Regions from separate parts of the Bradyrhizobium sp. 215_C5_N1_1 genome, predicted to be linked through region 3. Evidence: riboswitches for the same ligand, from Rfam matches in the RefSeq annotation. Region 3 holds a riboswitch; each other region holds the start of a gene.

Region 1 (3,605 bases), 1.8 Mb from region 3:
CCGCGTCTTCATCAGCCGCATCGGGCGCGCCGAGGTATTCCAGCCGATCCCGCCGCCGGGCGGGCGAAGCCCTGACGGCCCGCACACCCACGTCCTGCCAAAGCTGCTCGCGCATCGCCGCACCCATGCCGCCACCGAGCCGCTGCCTGAGGGGTGGATCCCCTGCGCGCATCTCTATCCGGCCCATCCGCTGCGCGATCAGCTCGGCCGCAAGCGCGCTTTTCGGCCGGATCTTCACGCAGCCTTCCAGGCGCTGCTCGAACTCTATGGGCTGCCGGAGCTGACGGCGTGCAAGAGGGCCGCGGTCGAAGCGATCGAGAAGGGGCGGGGACCTGAGATGGCGACGCTTCCGCCCGATCGCACGGCGCGCGCCACTGTTCGCGTGGCCTTGCGCCAATTGGCGGCCATGGAGCCGCACACCGCGACACTCGCCGCCTGGCTTGCCGCCTACGACCGTCGCGATCCAGCCGAGACTGAAGATCCCATGGAGGCTCTTCACTGAGTCAGACGTGATGCCGCGTTCCAACAAAATGTGCTACAAATCCCATAAGGAGATCGTTCCATGACTGTCACCATCCTGCCGCCCCACGCCGACCGTTTCCGCCTTCATCCGGTCACCTCGCGCCTTGCGCCGATGTTCTGCTTTGCGCTGCTGACGGTGTCATGCGCGCTCGCGAGCTTCGCGCTTGCCTGCGCGACGCCGTTTGCGGCGTTCGCCGTCGTCGCCGCCGCGATGCTGCCGATGCGTCCGGCGCTGCTCGTCGTCACCGGCGCCTGGCTCGTGAACCAGACCATCGGCTTCGGCGTGCTGCACTATCCCATCGATGGCAGCACCATCGCCTGGGGCTTTGTCATCGGTGCTGCCGCGTTGCTGTCGACGGCAGCGGCATCGACCGTTCTCCGCCTGCTGCCGCAGGGCCGCACGCCGCTGATGCTGGCCATCGCGCTCGTCGCCGCCTACGCCGCCTATGAGCTCGCGCTGCTTGCCGCGACGCCGTTCCTTGGCGGAGAGGGCGCGTTCACTGCGGCCATCGTGACGCGCATCGGGCTGACCAGCGCCGTCTGGCTCGCCGGCCTCGTCGCCGCCTGCGAGATCGTCCGCCTGGTCGATCCGTTCGGGCGCGCGATGCGGAACGCGTAATGCTGGATGTGCGTCATCCCAAGGGTTGCGCGAGCCCGGCGGGAATTCCCGCATTCCACAGGGAACAGGGCTCATGACCCGCAACGAATCGTTGACACCCGGCTGCATATGTCACCACATGTGGGCGTCACGGTTCCGCTGGATCGCAAGATTTAGTGGCTAAGAGGGAAGCCGGTGAACCGCGTGAGAGCGTGGAATTCCGGCGCTGCCCCCGCAACTGTCAGCAGCGAGCTGCTTCCGAACAATCGTCACTGGTGCCTTTCGCGCCGGGAAGACGGGAAGTGGGCGACGACCTGCGAGCCAGGAGACCTGCCGCGACGATCTGAACGTCCACGGGCGGGGTGTCCGGCGGTCGCTTGCATGCACCGCCCGGCAACTCTGCCGCCGGCGTTTCTGCAGCGTCCTTCCTTACAGCCCCGTTCAAACACAACGCGCGCATCACGGGGCCCATTGATGTCACTGAACCTGCACGACGCGGACACCGCTTCCGCACCCATCGTTCATTTGCGTCCACAATCGCTTGCGCTTGCTTCGAGCGAGCCGGCGATGCAGATCATCCGTCGCAACGGCAAGGTCTCGCCGTTCGATTCCGCCAAGATCGCGGTCGCCATGACCAAGGCTTTCCTTGCGGTCGAAGGCACCAGCGCGGTCGCCTCGCGCCGCGTCCATGAGAGCGTGGAGCAGCTGACGGCCGAAGTCGTCACTGCGTTGATGCGGCGGGCAGGCGAGGGACGCACCTTCCATATCGAGGACGTGCAGGACCAGGTCGAGCTCGCCTTGATGCGGAGCGAGCACCACAAGGTCGCACGCGCCTATGTGCTGTACCGCGAGGAGCGGTCGCGCCAGCGCGCCGAGGAGGCGGCCGCGGAAGCGACGCCCGCTGTCGCGCCGGCACTTCATGTCACGCTCGCCGACGGTTCGCGCGTTGGTCTCGACACCAAGCGGCTCGCGCTGATTATCGGCGAAGCCTGCGCCGGCCTCGACGGCGTTTCCGCGGCACCCGTGCTCACCGAGACCACCCGCAATCTCTACGACGGCATCAGCCAGGACGAACTGGCACTGGCCTCGATCATGGCCGCGCGCACGCTGGTCGAGCAGGAGCCGAACTACGCCTATGTCAGCGCGCGCCTGCTGCTGGACAAGCTGCGCGGCGAGGTGCTGTCCTACGTCCATGGCGTGCCGACGTCCGCCTCGCAGGCCGACATGACGATGCGCTACGTCGAATATTTCCCGGCCTATCTGAAGACCGGCATCGCTGCCGAACTGCTCGATCCTGAACTGGCCCGCTTCGACCTCGGCCGGATCGCGGCTGCACTCAAGCCCGAGCGCGACCTGAACTTCCAGTTCCTCGGGCTTCAGACGCTCTACGACCGCTACTTCCTGCACGTCCGAGGCAAGCGGATCGAATTGCCGCAGGCCTTCTTCATGCGCGTAGCGATGGGTCTTGCGGTTCGCGAGATCGACCGAGAGGCCAAGTCGATCGAGTTCTACGATCTGCTGTCATCGTTTGACTTCATGGCCTCGACGCCGACGCTGTTCAATTCGGGTACGCTGCGTCCGCAATTGTCGTCCTGCTTCCTCACGACGGTGTCCGACGACCTGGACGGCATCTTCAAGTCGATCAAGGACAACGCACTGCTGGCAAAATATTCCGGCGGCCTTGGCAACGACTGGACGCCGGTGCGTGGTCTCGGCGCCCACATCAAGGGCACCAACGGCGAGAGCCAGGGCATCATCCCGTTCCTGAAGGTTGCCAACGACACCGCGATTGCCGTCAACCAGGGCGGCAAGCGCAAGGGCGCGGTCTGCGCCTATCTGGAGACCTGGCACGTCGACATCGAGGAATTCCTCGACCTGCGCAAGAACACCGGCGACGACCGCCGCCGCACCCACGACATGAACACCGCCAATTGGGTGCCGGACCTGTTCATGCAGCGCGTCGATGCCGATGGCGAATGGACGCTGTTCTCGCCTGACGAGACGCCCGATTTGCACGATCTCTATGGCGAGGCGTTCAAGACGGCTTACGAGGCCTATGAGGCCAGGGCGAAAGCCGGCGGCATGCGCGTCTTCAAGACCGTGCGTGCGAGCGACCTCTGGCGTCGCATGCTGACCATGCTGTTCGAGACCGGTCATCCCTGGATCACCTTCAAGGACCCCTGCAATCTGCGTTCGCCGCAACGCCACGTGGGCGTGATCCATTCCTCGAACCTCTGCACCGAGATCACGCTCAACACCTCGGCCGACGAGGTCGCGGTCCGCAATCTCGGCTCCATCAACATGCTCAACCATGTCGGGCCCGATGGTGTCGACCAGGCCAAGCTGAAGCGGACGGTGACCACCGCCGTCCGGATGCTCGACAACGTCATCGACATCAATTTCTACACGATCCCCGAAGCGCGCCGCTCCAACATGCGTCATCGTCCCGTCGGGCTCGGCCTGATGGGATTTCAGGAAGCGCTTC
Region 2 (3,605 bases), 270 kb from region 3:
ATAGCCATCGTGCTGGCCATGACGGCGAGACGTTCGAACGCCACGGGCCTGACATCACCGAGCGCGATGATCCCACCGACGCAGCAGAAGCCCATCCCGCACTTGTAGCCGCCGCTATGGGAGCCCGTTCCCTTCATGTCGGGACAACAATCGTCCATCGACATGTCGGCGTCGCCGCTCATGTGCATGGCCGTCTGCATGCCATCCGACGACATTGCGAGGTTCGCCGCGGACGCGCCAACCGGCAGCATCGCCAAGGATATGGCGATGGCGACTGCCAGGATGGTACGGACGAACTGCATCAATATCGACTTACCTTGTCGGGCCGGAACTCGGCCTCAGTAGCATACTCGGACACCAAAGGCAGTTATTGATCGTGGTCAAGCGTTCGTTACCCAGGCTCGTCCGGAGGCCGGGTTGGACGTTTCGACGCGGTCCTTCGGACTATCGTGCAAAACAGCAACACAAGGCCACCATCGACCGACCGGCCCGTCCAGCAGCCCGCGCGGATGTTGACGCGCTCATCCCCTGATGCCAGTTTCGTGATCGGTAGTGTCCGCAAGGACTCTTCAAGGGAATGCGGTGCGTCCACCTCAGTGGGCAATTCCGCGGCTGCCCCCGCAACTGTAGGCGGATAGCCGACGACCAAACGAACCACTGGAGCCCCGCTTGGGCCTCTGGGAAGGTGGTCGAAGGCGATGACCCGCGAGCCAGGAAACCTGCTACCAGCCATGGTCACGCGCGAACGCATTGGGCGGGGTGCCCTGATGTCGGACAAGTAGCCGGTGCATCCGCCGCCTGGGGCGAAGGTGGATGACTAAGGCAACCGCGGTGACGGTTTGTTTGCGTCGCCGCAGAGCGTTGTCGTGCAAAATCTTCATTTCCGTGCTGGCGCAAGGCCAGCGTTATCGCGTGCTTTCCTGATTACTCTGCTCTCGTCGGTGTCCTTGTCGTCCGCGGCGCTCGCGCAAAGCGCGGCGCAGGACAACCGCTCCCGGGAGGTCGGCCCGGTGATCGTGTCGCCGCCTGCGCCGCGACAGGCTCCTGCCGTCAGCCCCGGCACTCAGAAGCAGCGCGCGGCCCGGCGCGCCGCGGGACGCAATCGTGGCGCCCCTGCTGTCGCCGTTCCGGCCGCGCAAGCTCCGAGCGGGCCGGTACAGACGCCGCTCAATACGGCAGCCGTCACCGACGTCGGCTCCCGGCTCGGCATCACGGCGCGCGAGATGCCGGCGACCGTCGAGGTCATCGGTCAACAGACGATGCAGAACCTGGGCATCCGGACCACGACCGACGTCGCCAAGGCTGCAGTCGGCGTCACCGGCGGCGATGCGCCCGGCGCGCCCGCCATCTTCTCGATGCGTGGCTTTTCCGGCGACCAGATCTCCACGCTCTACAACGGAATCCCGATCGGGCCGTCGACCATGACCGGCCGTCCCATGGACGTGGCTGGTCTCCAGCAGGTCGAGATCATCAAGGGACCGGACTCGCTGGTGGCGGGCCTCGGTGCGACCGGCGGCGCCATCAACTACGTGAACAAGGCGCCGCACACCGGACCAATCGTCAACGACGCCTTCACTTCCTACGATTCCTTCAACGGCTATCGCGCCGGTTACGGATCGGGCGGCAGCACGCTGATCAACGGCCTCGACTACCGCTTCGACATCAGCCATTTCAACAACAAGGGCTTTATCGACGACACCTATTCGAAGCTCAGCAACGTCTCGGGCCAGCTGAACTATCGCGTCAACGAGAACCTGAGGATCTGGGGCGCGACCGAATACAGGCAGGACAACGACCGCTTCTACTGGGGGACGCCGCTGGTGCCGGCGAACGCGCCGGGCATCGTGCCGACGTATGGCGTCGTCTCCGGCCTCTGGAGCAACTATTACCTCGGCGGCGGCACGCCGGTCCCGGTCACCATCGACGCGCGCACGCTGACCACGAACTACAACGTGCTCGACAATCACAGCGGCGCCAACGAGCTCTGGCTGCGCAGCGGCTTTCAATGGGACATCACCAACAACATCTCGCTGAAGAGCCTGGTCTATGGCTATGACGCCCACCGGCACTGGTTCAACAACGAGATCTCGTCGTTTGACCAGACCGTAGGCAATTTCGCAGGCGCGCAGAGCATCTACCGCGAGCGCCTGGCGCTCGATCACGCGCAGCGGCTCTACGGCAACATCACCGACCTCACCGTCAATTCCAATCTCGGCGGAATGGACAATCGCTTCGTCGCCACCGTGGCGGCGAGCAGCAACCAGTTCAACGTCTCGCAGGACACGCTGTTCTTCAATGACTACGTCGACCTCCTCAATCCGGACCGCGGCCTCTACGGCCCGCGCAGCGACGAGAAGATCTACACCCATCTCGACACCGCCTCGCTGTCGTTCGAGGACCGGCTCAAGCTGACCTCGACCTTTGCGCTGATCGGCGGCATCCGTTTTGAGAATATCGAGCTGTCGCGGACCCGCTTCGACGAGAATGGCCTCCTGAAAGCCAACTATCCTTTCTCGAAGACGTTCAATCCGGTCACCGGACGCATCGGCTACACCTGGGACATCGCGCCCGGCGTGATGCTTTACAGCCAGTACGCGACGGCAGCCGACCCGACGGTGGCGAACATCTTCATCCTCAGGCCCACGACGCCGCTGCTGCTCACGACGTCGCGGACCTACGAGACCGGCGTGAAGCTGCTGTCGGCCGACAGGCGCGCGGAGGCCACGTTCTCGGCCTTCGACATCGAGCGCAAGAACGTCTACGTCCCCGAAAGCGGCATCCTCTTCAACGTCGCCGGCAAGATGGCCTCCAAGGGCGTCGAGATCGCCGCCGCGGTCAATCCGGTCGCGGGCCTGAAACTATGGGGCAACGTCGCCTTCGTGCAGTCGCGCTTCATCGACTTCACCTATGTCGACGGCAATGGCGACTTCCAGTCCTATTCGGGCAAGACGCCGCCCAACGTTCCCAACTTCATCGCCAACGCCGGCGCCTCCTATCGCTTCGACACGAAGCTGCCGGTCGAGATCGGCGGCCTCGTCCGTCACGTCGGCGACCGCTTCAACTTCCAGGACAATCTGGTCACGATGGACGCCTACACGATCTTCGACGCATACGCGTTCGTCGATATTCCAAAAGCCTATTTCCCGGGCGTCGACCAGACCCGGATCAGCTTTCGCGTGAGGAACCTGACCAACAAGCTCTACGCGGCCTGGGGCGATCCGGGTTACACCGACCAGATCATCCTGGGCGCGCCGCGCAGCTACGAGATCGCGGCTTCGTTCAAGTGGTAGTCGCGGATCACCTCGCCCGCGCCGTGGCAGGAGTTGTCACGCGACAGTAGGACGCAATCGCAAATCGATTGCGCCGTTGAAGCCGCAGGTCTCGAGAGCTATCGATCAACGAGACCTGTCTTCCATCGGGAGGAACGCATGAGCACCATCACCGGCGGTTGTCACTGCGGCGCGATCCGCTATCAGGTCGAGGGCGAAGCGATCGTGCACGCGCTGTGTCACTGCCGCGATTGCAGGCTTCACGCGGGCGCTCCCGTCGTCGGCTGGACGATGTACGCGGACGATGCCGTCAAGGTGACCAAGGGCGAGCCCAAG
Region 3 (3,605 bases):
CCCACCAGATGTGCAGCCCGGCTGGATCGAGCGACTGGAACGCCGTGGCGCCGTCGAGCATCACCACCACGGTATCGACGCCTTGCGGCCAGCCACCCTCGCGCAAGCGGCGCCCCGTCGTGACCAGGAAAGGCTCGCCGATGTCGTTGAGCGGCAGCGCATGCGCCGCGCACAGTGCCTGGATCGAAGTGATGCCGGGCACGACCTCGATATCAGGCAAGGGATCGAGCCGCCGCGCGATGCGCAGCGAGGAATCATACAATGAGGGATCGCCCCAGATCAGCAGCGCGACCTTGCCTTCACCTTCGAGCTGGCTCGCGATCGTCCGCGACCAGGCCGCGGCCACGGCATCGTGCCAGTCGTCGACGCCCTTGTGATAGTCCGCTTCACCGGCATCGCGCACGGGAAGGTCGAACTCGGCAATGCGCGTCGTTTGATTGGTGAGCACATCCGCGCAGATCGTCCGCCTGAGATCTGCGAGATCGGACTTCGCCGTCCCCTTGCGCGGGATCAGGATGAGATCGGCCGCGTTGATGGCTTGAACCGCGGCGCGCGTAAGCTGCTCCGGATCGCCGCAACCGATGCCTATCAGGGAGAGCGTGAGCATCGCGCGTGCAGGGGCGGCCATGACGGCCGCCCCTTTGTCTCTTAAGCCGCGTTGTGCAGGCGCGGCGTGACGAGACCGGGCGCGGTGACGCCACGCAGCGATTTTGCCAGTGCCAGCACACCGAGGTCGGCCAGCGGCTCGATCACGATGACGAGCGCGTAGGAGGCCGCGAAGGTCGCGATGTTGACGAGGTTGGTCGCACCGAAGCCCGAGCCATAGAGCGCCCAGAACGCAACCCAGGCGATGACGCCGGCCTGATACGTGGTCGACAGCGCCAGCGCCTGGCGATACCTGAGATCGACATAGGCGGTGTTGCGGGCAATGATCCGCGCGGCGATCGCCTGGATCCCGAACAGCGGCACCAGCAGCGTGGTGACGTTCATGCCGAATTGCGGCAGATCGGGCGGCTCGAAGAAGATGCCCTGGAACAACAGTCCGAACGCAAGGCCGAAGGCCGCGGGCGCCGCCCCAAACAGCAGGAACAGGGTCGAGCCAAGGATGAAGTGCACCTCGGAGACGCCGACCGGGAAGTGCGGCAGGATCTCGAAGAAGACGAACACGAGGCCCGTGGTGGCGAGCGTCCGCGCCGCGAACGACGTGATGCCCTGCTCGCGCACGGTCTCGACCGCGAGCTTCAGCGCAACGCCGCCGACGGCGATGCCGGTTGCGTAACTCAACACGAGCTTGGCGCCCGATACGACTCCGGGTTCGATATGCATGGTTCAGTTCCTTCCTGCCGTCACACCCGACGGCCTTGGCCACAAAACATGCACGGCCGGTCTCCTGGCTCGCGGTTCACTGGGGTTCTCCGGCCTTCCCGGGCCTTGCGGCCCAGTGGCTGATCGGAGTCCCTCACCGCTTACAGTCGCGGGGGCGGCTGGGGTTTTGGGCGGCGCAACTGTCCGCCCACCCCCATTCCCGATTATGCTCCGGCGGTTTGCGCCGCCTCGAGCACCATGCGTCTCCTGTGTGCCCCTTTCGCCAGCCGGGCGTCAAGGGGCGAAGGGCGGCCGGGACGGTCATGACGGATAATCGCCCGCCAGCGCTCCGAACAGGATGACAGCGGCCGTCGAAGCCGCACCACCCCGCGCAAGCTGCTCGGCAAGCTCGGCAATGGTGGTGCGGACCAGCCGCTCGTCGGGACGACCGAGGGATTCGGCGAACAGCGCCGGGGTATCAGGCGCGAGGCCGTGCTCGATCAATTTTGCGACAAGCGCCGGAAAGGTGCGCCGGCCCATATAGACCACGGTGGTCGCTTCGGGATCCGCCAGCGCCGCCCAGTTCAAATTCTGCGGCAGCTCGCCGGTGACATCGGCCCCAGTCACGAACTGCACCCGGCGCGAGGTGTGGCGCCGGGTCAGGGGAATGCCGGCTTGCGCGGCGGCGACACAGGCCGAGGTGATTCCGGGAATGATCTCGTAGCCGATGCCGGCTTCGCGCAGCGCCTCCAGCTCCTCCTCAAGCCGGCCAAAGATACCGGCATCGCCCGATTTCAGCCGCACCACACGGACACCGGCCGCGGCATAGTCGACCAGCAGGCGGTTGACGTGGTGCTGCTTGGTCGAGGGCCGCCCTGCCCGCTTCCCGACCGCGACGAGATTGGCGCCGGGCCGGGCCAGATCGAGGATCGCGCCCGAGGCGAGGTCGTCATAGAGCACGACGTCGGCATCGCGCAGCCGCGCCGCGCCTTTGAGCGTGAGGAGCTCGGGGTCGCCGGGGCCGGCCGAGATGAAAGTGACAAAACCGCTCACCGATCCTCCGCGATCAGGTGGAAGAACGTGCCGGTGGCAAGGCCGCGGCGCGAGCCGGTCTCGGCGATGACCGCGCCTGTTGCATCGTGCACGACCGCCAACGCCGTGTCCGGCTGCGCGACAATCGTCGAATAGTGGAACTCATGACCGCGCAGGCGCGCGCCGACCTGATGGCCCGGCATCGGCGCGGCGAGCGCAGCGAGACGATAGCCGAGATGCATACGGCGCTTGGCAAAGCTCGTCTCCAGTCCGAGCAGGCCCGTCATCTCATGACGGACGCCGTCGGCGTCGGTCAGAGCGGCTCCAAGCACCATATAGCCTCCGCATTCGCCGTGCACCGGCCGTGTGTCAGCGAAGGCGCGCAAGCCGCTGCGAAAGCGGGCATTGTCCGCGATCTTCCCCGCGTGCAGCTCGGGATAGCCGCCGGGCAGCCAGCAGACATCGGCGCTCGCGTCAGGCGCTTCATCGGCAAGCGGCGAGAATGTCGAGATCTCGGCACCGGCCGCGCGCCAGGCCTCCAGCATGTGCGGATAGATGAAGGAGAACGCGGCATCGCGGGCCAACGCAATGTGCTGCCCGGGCGGCGTCACATTCATGCCGCTTGCCGCCGGTTGCGGCGACCAGCTTGCTGCCGATCGCAGCACCGCATCGAGATCGACATGCTCGGCGACGAAGCGCGCGGCTTCGTCGATCAGCTTGCCGATCTCGGCCTGCTCTTCGGCCTGCACCAGGCCGAGATGCCGTTTCGGCAGGCTGATTTCTGCATGACGCGGCAGCGCGCCGAACACGGCGATGCCGGCGTCGTTCAGTGCACGCCGCACGAGATCTTCATGTCGCGGGCTGGCGACGCGATTGAGCACCACGCCGGCAAGGCGCACGCCGGCACGATAGTCGCGAAGGCCTGCGGCGACCGCCGCCGCCGTCTGCGCCTGTCCGGAGGGATCGATCACCAGCAGCACCGGCCAGCCCAGCATCTCCGCAATGTCGGCGGTGGCGCCGGTGCCGGAGACGCCGCGCGCGGCGACGCCGTCGAACAGGCCCATCGAGCCCTCCGCGAGCACGACATCGGCATTAGTGCCGCGACCGACGAGATGAGCAATCGTCCCGCGATCCATCGCCCAGCTATCGACGTTGACGGAAGCGCGCCCCGTCGCAGCGGCATGGAAGGCGGGATCGATATAATCGGGCCCGCTCTTGAAGCACTGCACGTTCAATCCGCCATTGCGCCAGGCGCGCGCGAGCGCCAG
Region 4 (3,605 bases), 1.8 Mb from region 3:
GAGGACGAGCCGGCGCTGTTCGCCTGCTACGCCGCCATCGATATGGCCGATGAGGTGCCGGCGTTGCAGAAGCAATTGCCTGACCTGCTCGGCATCCGCGCCATGCCAGGCCCTTGTGATCTGCGCATTGGGATTGCCACCGGCGAGGTCCTGACCGGCAGCATCGGCTCCGAGCTGATGATGAGCTTTACGGTGATGGGCGACGCCGTGAACCTCGCCTCGCGTCTCGAGCTGGTCAACAAGATCTACGGCACGCGGATCCTGATCGCGCAGGCCACGGCGGACGCGATCGGCTCGAACCTCGAGCTGCGCGAGATCGATCGTCTGGCGGTGGCCGGCCAAAGCGCATCGCAGGCCATTTTCGAGGTGATGAGCAAGGCGCACGGGCTCAGCGTCCCGCAGGAGAGCCTGCGCGCGCGCTACGCCGAAGGCCTCGCCGCCTACCGCGCGCAGCGCTTCGACGAGGCTCGCGCCGCGTTCAATGCAGCGCTCGAAGCCGTGCCCGGCGACGGTCCCTCGCGCACGCTGCTCGGCCGCATCGCGCAGTTCGAGGCCAATCCGCCGGACGCAGCTTGGGATGGTGCCTGGCGGCTGGAGCAGAAATAGCCGTTCTTGCTGGGCTTGCACCGCCCTTGCTGGAAAAAACGTTTCTACTCGATAACGATGTTCGCCGTGACCTATTTCTCAGGCTTAGGTTTGACGTCCCTTGTGGCGTTTGATGGGGACACGCCGATGACAGAACTTCATGACAGGCTGGAACGGTTCGAGACGCTCACCGCCGAATGCGAGCTGATTGCCAAGCTCGCCACCGACAGCACCAAGCGCGAGTTCTATCTGAGACTCTCGGAGCAGTATCGTCAGCTGGCGGTGGATATGCGGAAGGCGATCGCGACCAAGGCCGCGGCCTGACGCCGCCTGCAATCCGTTCTTAATGTTTGGCGCGCATCCTTTGAGGATGCGAGCGTCGCGATCATGATTGCTCGCATTGGGAATGCCGAGGTCCGTTGCGGTGCAGCGCATCTCGCTGACGTCGCTTTGCCGCTCCTCACCAGGGCAATCCCATGCGCCTTCTCGCAGTCCTCATCTTCGCGCTCATGACGGCCGCCTGCAACCAGGAGCAGGACATCACCGGCTCGACCCCGGTCTGTGCGATGCGGAACTACAGCTCCTACAATCCCCGCGACATGAACCAGTGCGTTGCCGCCTGCAAGGCGTGCGACCACGGCAACACCGTCACCTGCACCACGTCATGCACCCTCAAGGGTGCCCACTGAGCGGCGGCGCTGGCTGGAGCTAGCGCTGAGGGTGCTCGGGCACCGGAACGATTCACATGGGTTAGTCATTGAAGCGGCAGGCAGGACGCGGAGTCCTATGGAATGGGTATGCTCGATCCCGGTCGGTTCCTGGTGTCGTGCTCGCATTGCGATGCAAGCCCGATGGCGGCCAACGTCAAACGTTCGAGCTGGTCTTCGTCGCCGCACGAGGTCCGCTTCGTATGCCCGCGCTGTCGCTGCGAGGAGACCGCCATCATCTCGGCCTCCGGTGAGCTGACCCCGATCCGACGCATCGACGCTCCGCTGCGCGACGTCACCGCGGCCTGGGCTCAGGCCCAGCGGCCAAGAGGTCGGGCGTAGCCCGCCCGTCACAGGGCCAAGAGGGCGGGCGTAGTCAGCTCTGCGCAAGTTTTGGAACCCGGCCTACGCCGACGCGTTTCCGCTCCGACATCAACGCATCGAGGCCCTGCGAATGATCAGCGAGCATTTCGACACCCGCACCCGGATCAACATGAAGCTGGCGCTGGATCGGGTCTGCCGCAATCGCCCGGTCGGCGAGGACCATTGCTTTCGCAGGTCCGTTGCCGAGAACATCATCCGCTGCGCGCTCACGGGCCGCACCGGCATCGGCCAACTCGTCGATGCCGGCGAGCGGGCGATGATCAGGACGCGTTCGGAGCGGGAGCCGGCCTGATTGCGCCAGCTCAATCTCCGGTGCGGTGCTTTGACCGCCATGCAACCGGCCGATTGACTCTCCGCTTGCCTGCCCCCTAGATTGGTCGGTGACGGTTCTCCTCACGGAGATCAAAAGGGAACGTGGTGCGAGGTTTTCCCGATACCGGGATATTCTCAACGCCACGGCTGCCCCCGCAACTGTAAGCGGTGAATCTTTCGTCATATGCCACTGGGAATCTCGGTCCTGGGAAGGCGACGTAAGGTAACGACCCGCGAGCCAGGAGACCTGCCGTCAGCCGTGGTCACACGCGAAGATGTCGGTCGGGGAGTACAGACATTAGCTTCACCGGAGCAATCGAACGCTCCGCCGTGAAACCTCGTTCGCTGTGACGTGCCACTGACGTCATACCGAGGTTACAAGAGTGTCCCGTAATGTCTTTGCCGCCAGGCGCTTCCGCGCCGGCCTTGTCGCGTTCGTTTCCCTGTATTCGCTCGATCTGTCCATTGCCCAGGCCCAGCAGTCGGCATCGCCCGATCTGCTGCCGCCGGTCGAGGTCGCGCCGACCGAGCGTCCGGCCAAGCCGCGAGCCGCGCGGCCTGCGCCCGACCAGCCCGAGCAGCGGCGCGTCGCTCGGGTGCCGAAGCCCGGGCTGGTGCCGGCGTCGCCCCCGGTTGCCGGGGTATCCGCCGCCAACCTGTTTCCGACGGTCGTCGTCAGTCCGACGGGTATCGTCACTCCGACCAATCTGGTTGCGAGCTCGGTGACGGTTCTGACCGCCAGAGACATGGAGCGCGATCAGCGCCGGACCGCATCCGATGCACTGAGCGCGGTTCCCGGCCTCAACCTCGTGCAGACCGGCGGCCCCGGCGGACAGACGTCGATCTTCATGCGCGGAACGAATTCCAACCACACCAAGGTCCTGATCGACGGCATCGACGTCAGCGATCCCAGCAACCCGAACCGTTCGTTTGATTTCGGCCAGTTGCTCACCTCCGACATTCAGCAGATCGAAGTCCTGCGCGGTCCGCAGGGCGGTCTCTACGGCGCAGACGCGCTGGGTGGCGTGATCTCCATCGTGACGAAGAAGGGTGACGGTCCCGCCCGCGCGACCGGCTCGGTCGAGGGAGGCTCGTTCGGAACGTTCAACCAGACCGCAGGCCTGAGCGGTTCACAGGACCACTTCAACTATGCCTTCAACGTTGCGCATTTCCACGCGAACGACGTGCCGGTGACACCGGTCGAATTGCTGCCGCCGGGGCAGAAGGCGATCGGCAACTATTACGACAACATGACCTATTCGACGAAGCTTGGCGTCGAATTGAGCGAAAACCTGACGCTCAATAGCGTGGCGCGGTACACCGACGCCACCCTGCGCTTTACCGGAGACACCTTCGATCCCGTCACATCCGCGAGCTTTCCCGCGGCCGCGCAAAGCACGCAGACGGTGCACCAGCTCTTCACGCGCGGGGAGGCGGTCTGGTCCGCTCTCGACGACCGGATGAAGAGCTATTTCGGCGTCAACTACACCAATCACTGGAACTACAACATCTCGCCCGGCGACGCGATGGCCACGATCACGACCGGCGACCGCGTCAAGTATGATTGGCACACCACGACCCAGCTCGCGCCCAACAACAATGTCATCATTGGCGCGG

Evidence for each region. Region 3 has a riboswitch for cobalamin ahead of AB7G19_RS29085 (energy-coupling factor ABC transporter permease). Riboswitches for the same ligand answer to the same signal wherever they lie in the genome.
Region 1: it holds a riboswitch for cobalamin, as region 3 does, so the genes downstream of both, AB7G19_RS20480 (ribonucleoside-diphosphate reductase subunit alpha) here and AB7G19_RS29085 (energy-coupling factor ABC transporter permease) in region 3, are expected to answer to the same signal.
Region 2: it holds a riboswitch for cobalamin, as region 3 does, so the genes downstream of both, AB7G19_RS30370 (TonB-dependent receptor) here and AB7G19_RS29085 (energy-coupling factor ABC transporter permease) in region 3, are expected to answer to the same signal.
Region 4: it holds a riboswitch for cobalamin, as region 3 does, so the genes downstream of both, AB7G19_RS20465 (TonB-dependent receptor domain-containing protein) here and AB7G19_RS29085 (energy-coupling factor ABC transporter permease) in region 3, are expected to answer to the same signal.

What each region holds. Positions count from the first base shown of each region.
Region 1 covers NZ_CP197228.1:4,251,400-4,255,004, forward strand. The annotation lists gene AB7G19_RS20470 (DUF6925 family protein) at 1-502, shown strand, start outside; gene AB7G19_RS20475 (hypothetical protein) at 563-1,141, shown strand; cobalamin riboswitch at 1,255-1,472, shown strand; gene AB7G19_RS20480 (ribonucleoside-diphosphate reductase subunit alpha) at 1,595-3,605, shown strand, end outside.
Region 2 covers NZ_CP197228.1:6,299,297-6,302,901, forward strand. The annotation lists gene AB7G19_RS30365 (hypothetical protein) at 1-302, opposite strand, end outside; cobalamin riboswitch at 534-741, shown strand; gene AB7G19_RS30370 (TonB-dependent receptor) at 942-3,290, shown strand; gene AB7G19_RS30375 (GFA family protein) at 3,429-3,605, shown strand, end outside.
Region 3 covers NZ_CP197228.1:6,026,062-6,029,666, forward strand. The annotation lists gene cobF (precorrin-6A synthase (deacetylating)) at 1-607, opposite strand, end outside; gene AB7G19_RS29085 (energy-coupling factor ABC transporter permease) at 649-1,326, opposite strand; cobalamin riboswitch at 1,364-1,581, opposite strand; gene cobA (uroporphyrinogen-III C-methyltransferase) at 1,627-2,358, opposite strand; gene AB7G19_RS29095 (cobyrinate a,c-diamide synthase) at 2,355-3,605, opposite strand, start outside.
Region 4 covers NZ_CP197228.1:4,246,382-4,249,986, forward strand. The annotation lists gene AB7G19_RS20440 (adenylate/guanylate cyclase domain-containing protein) at 1-606, shown strand, start outside; gene AB7G19_RS20445 (hypothetical protein) at 733-909, shown strand; gene AB7G19_RS20450 (hypothetical protein) at 1,062-1,274, shown strand; gene AB7G19_RS20455 (hypothetical protein) at 1,377-1,634, shown strand; gene AB7G19_RS20460 (hypothetical protein) at 1,747-1,968, shown strand; cobalamin riboswitch at 2,044-2,257, shown strand; gene AB7G19_RS20465 (TonB-dependent receptor domain-containing protein) at 2,372-3,605, shown strand, end outside.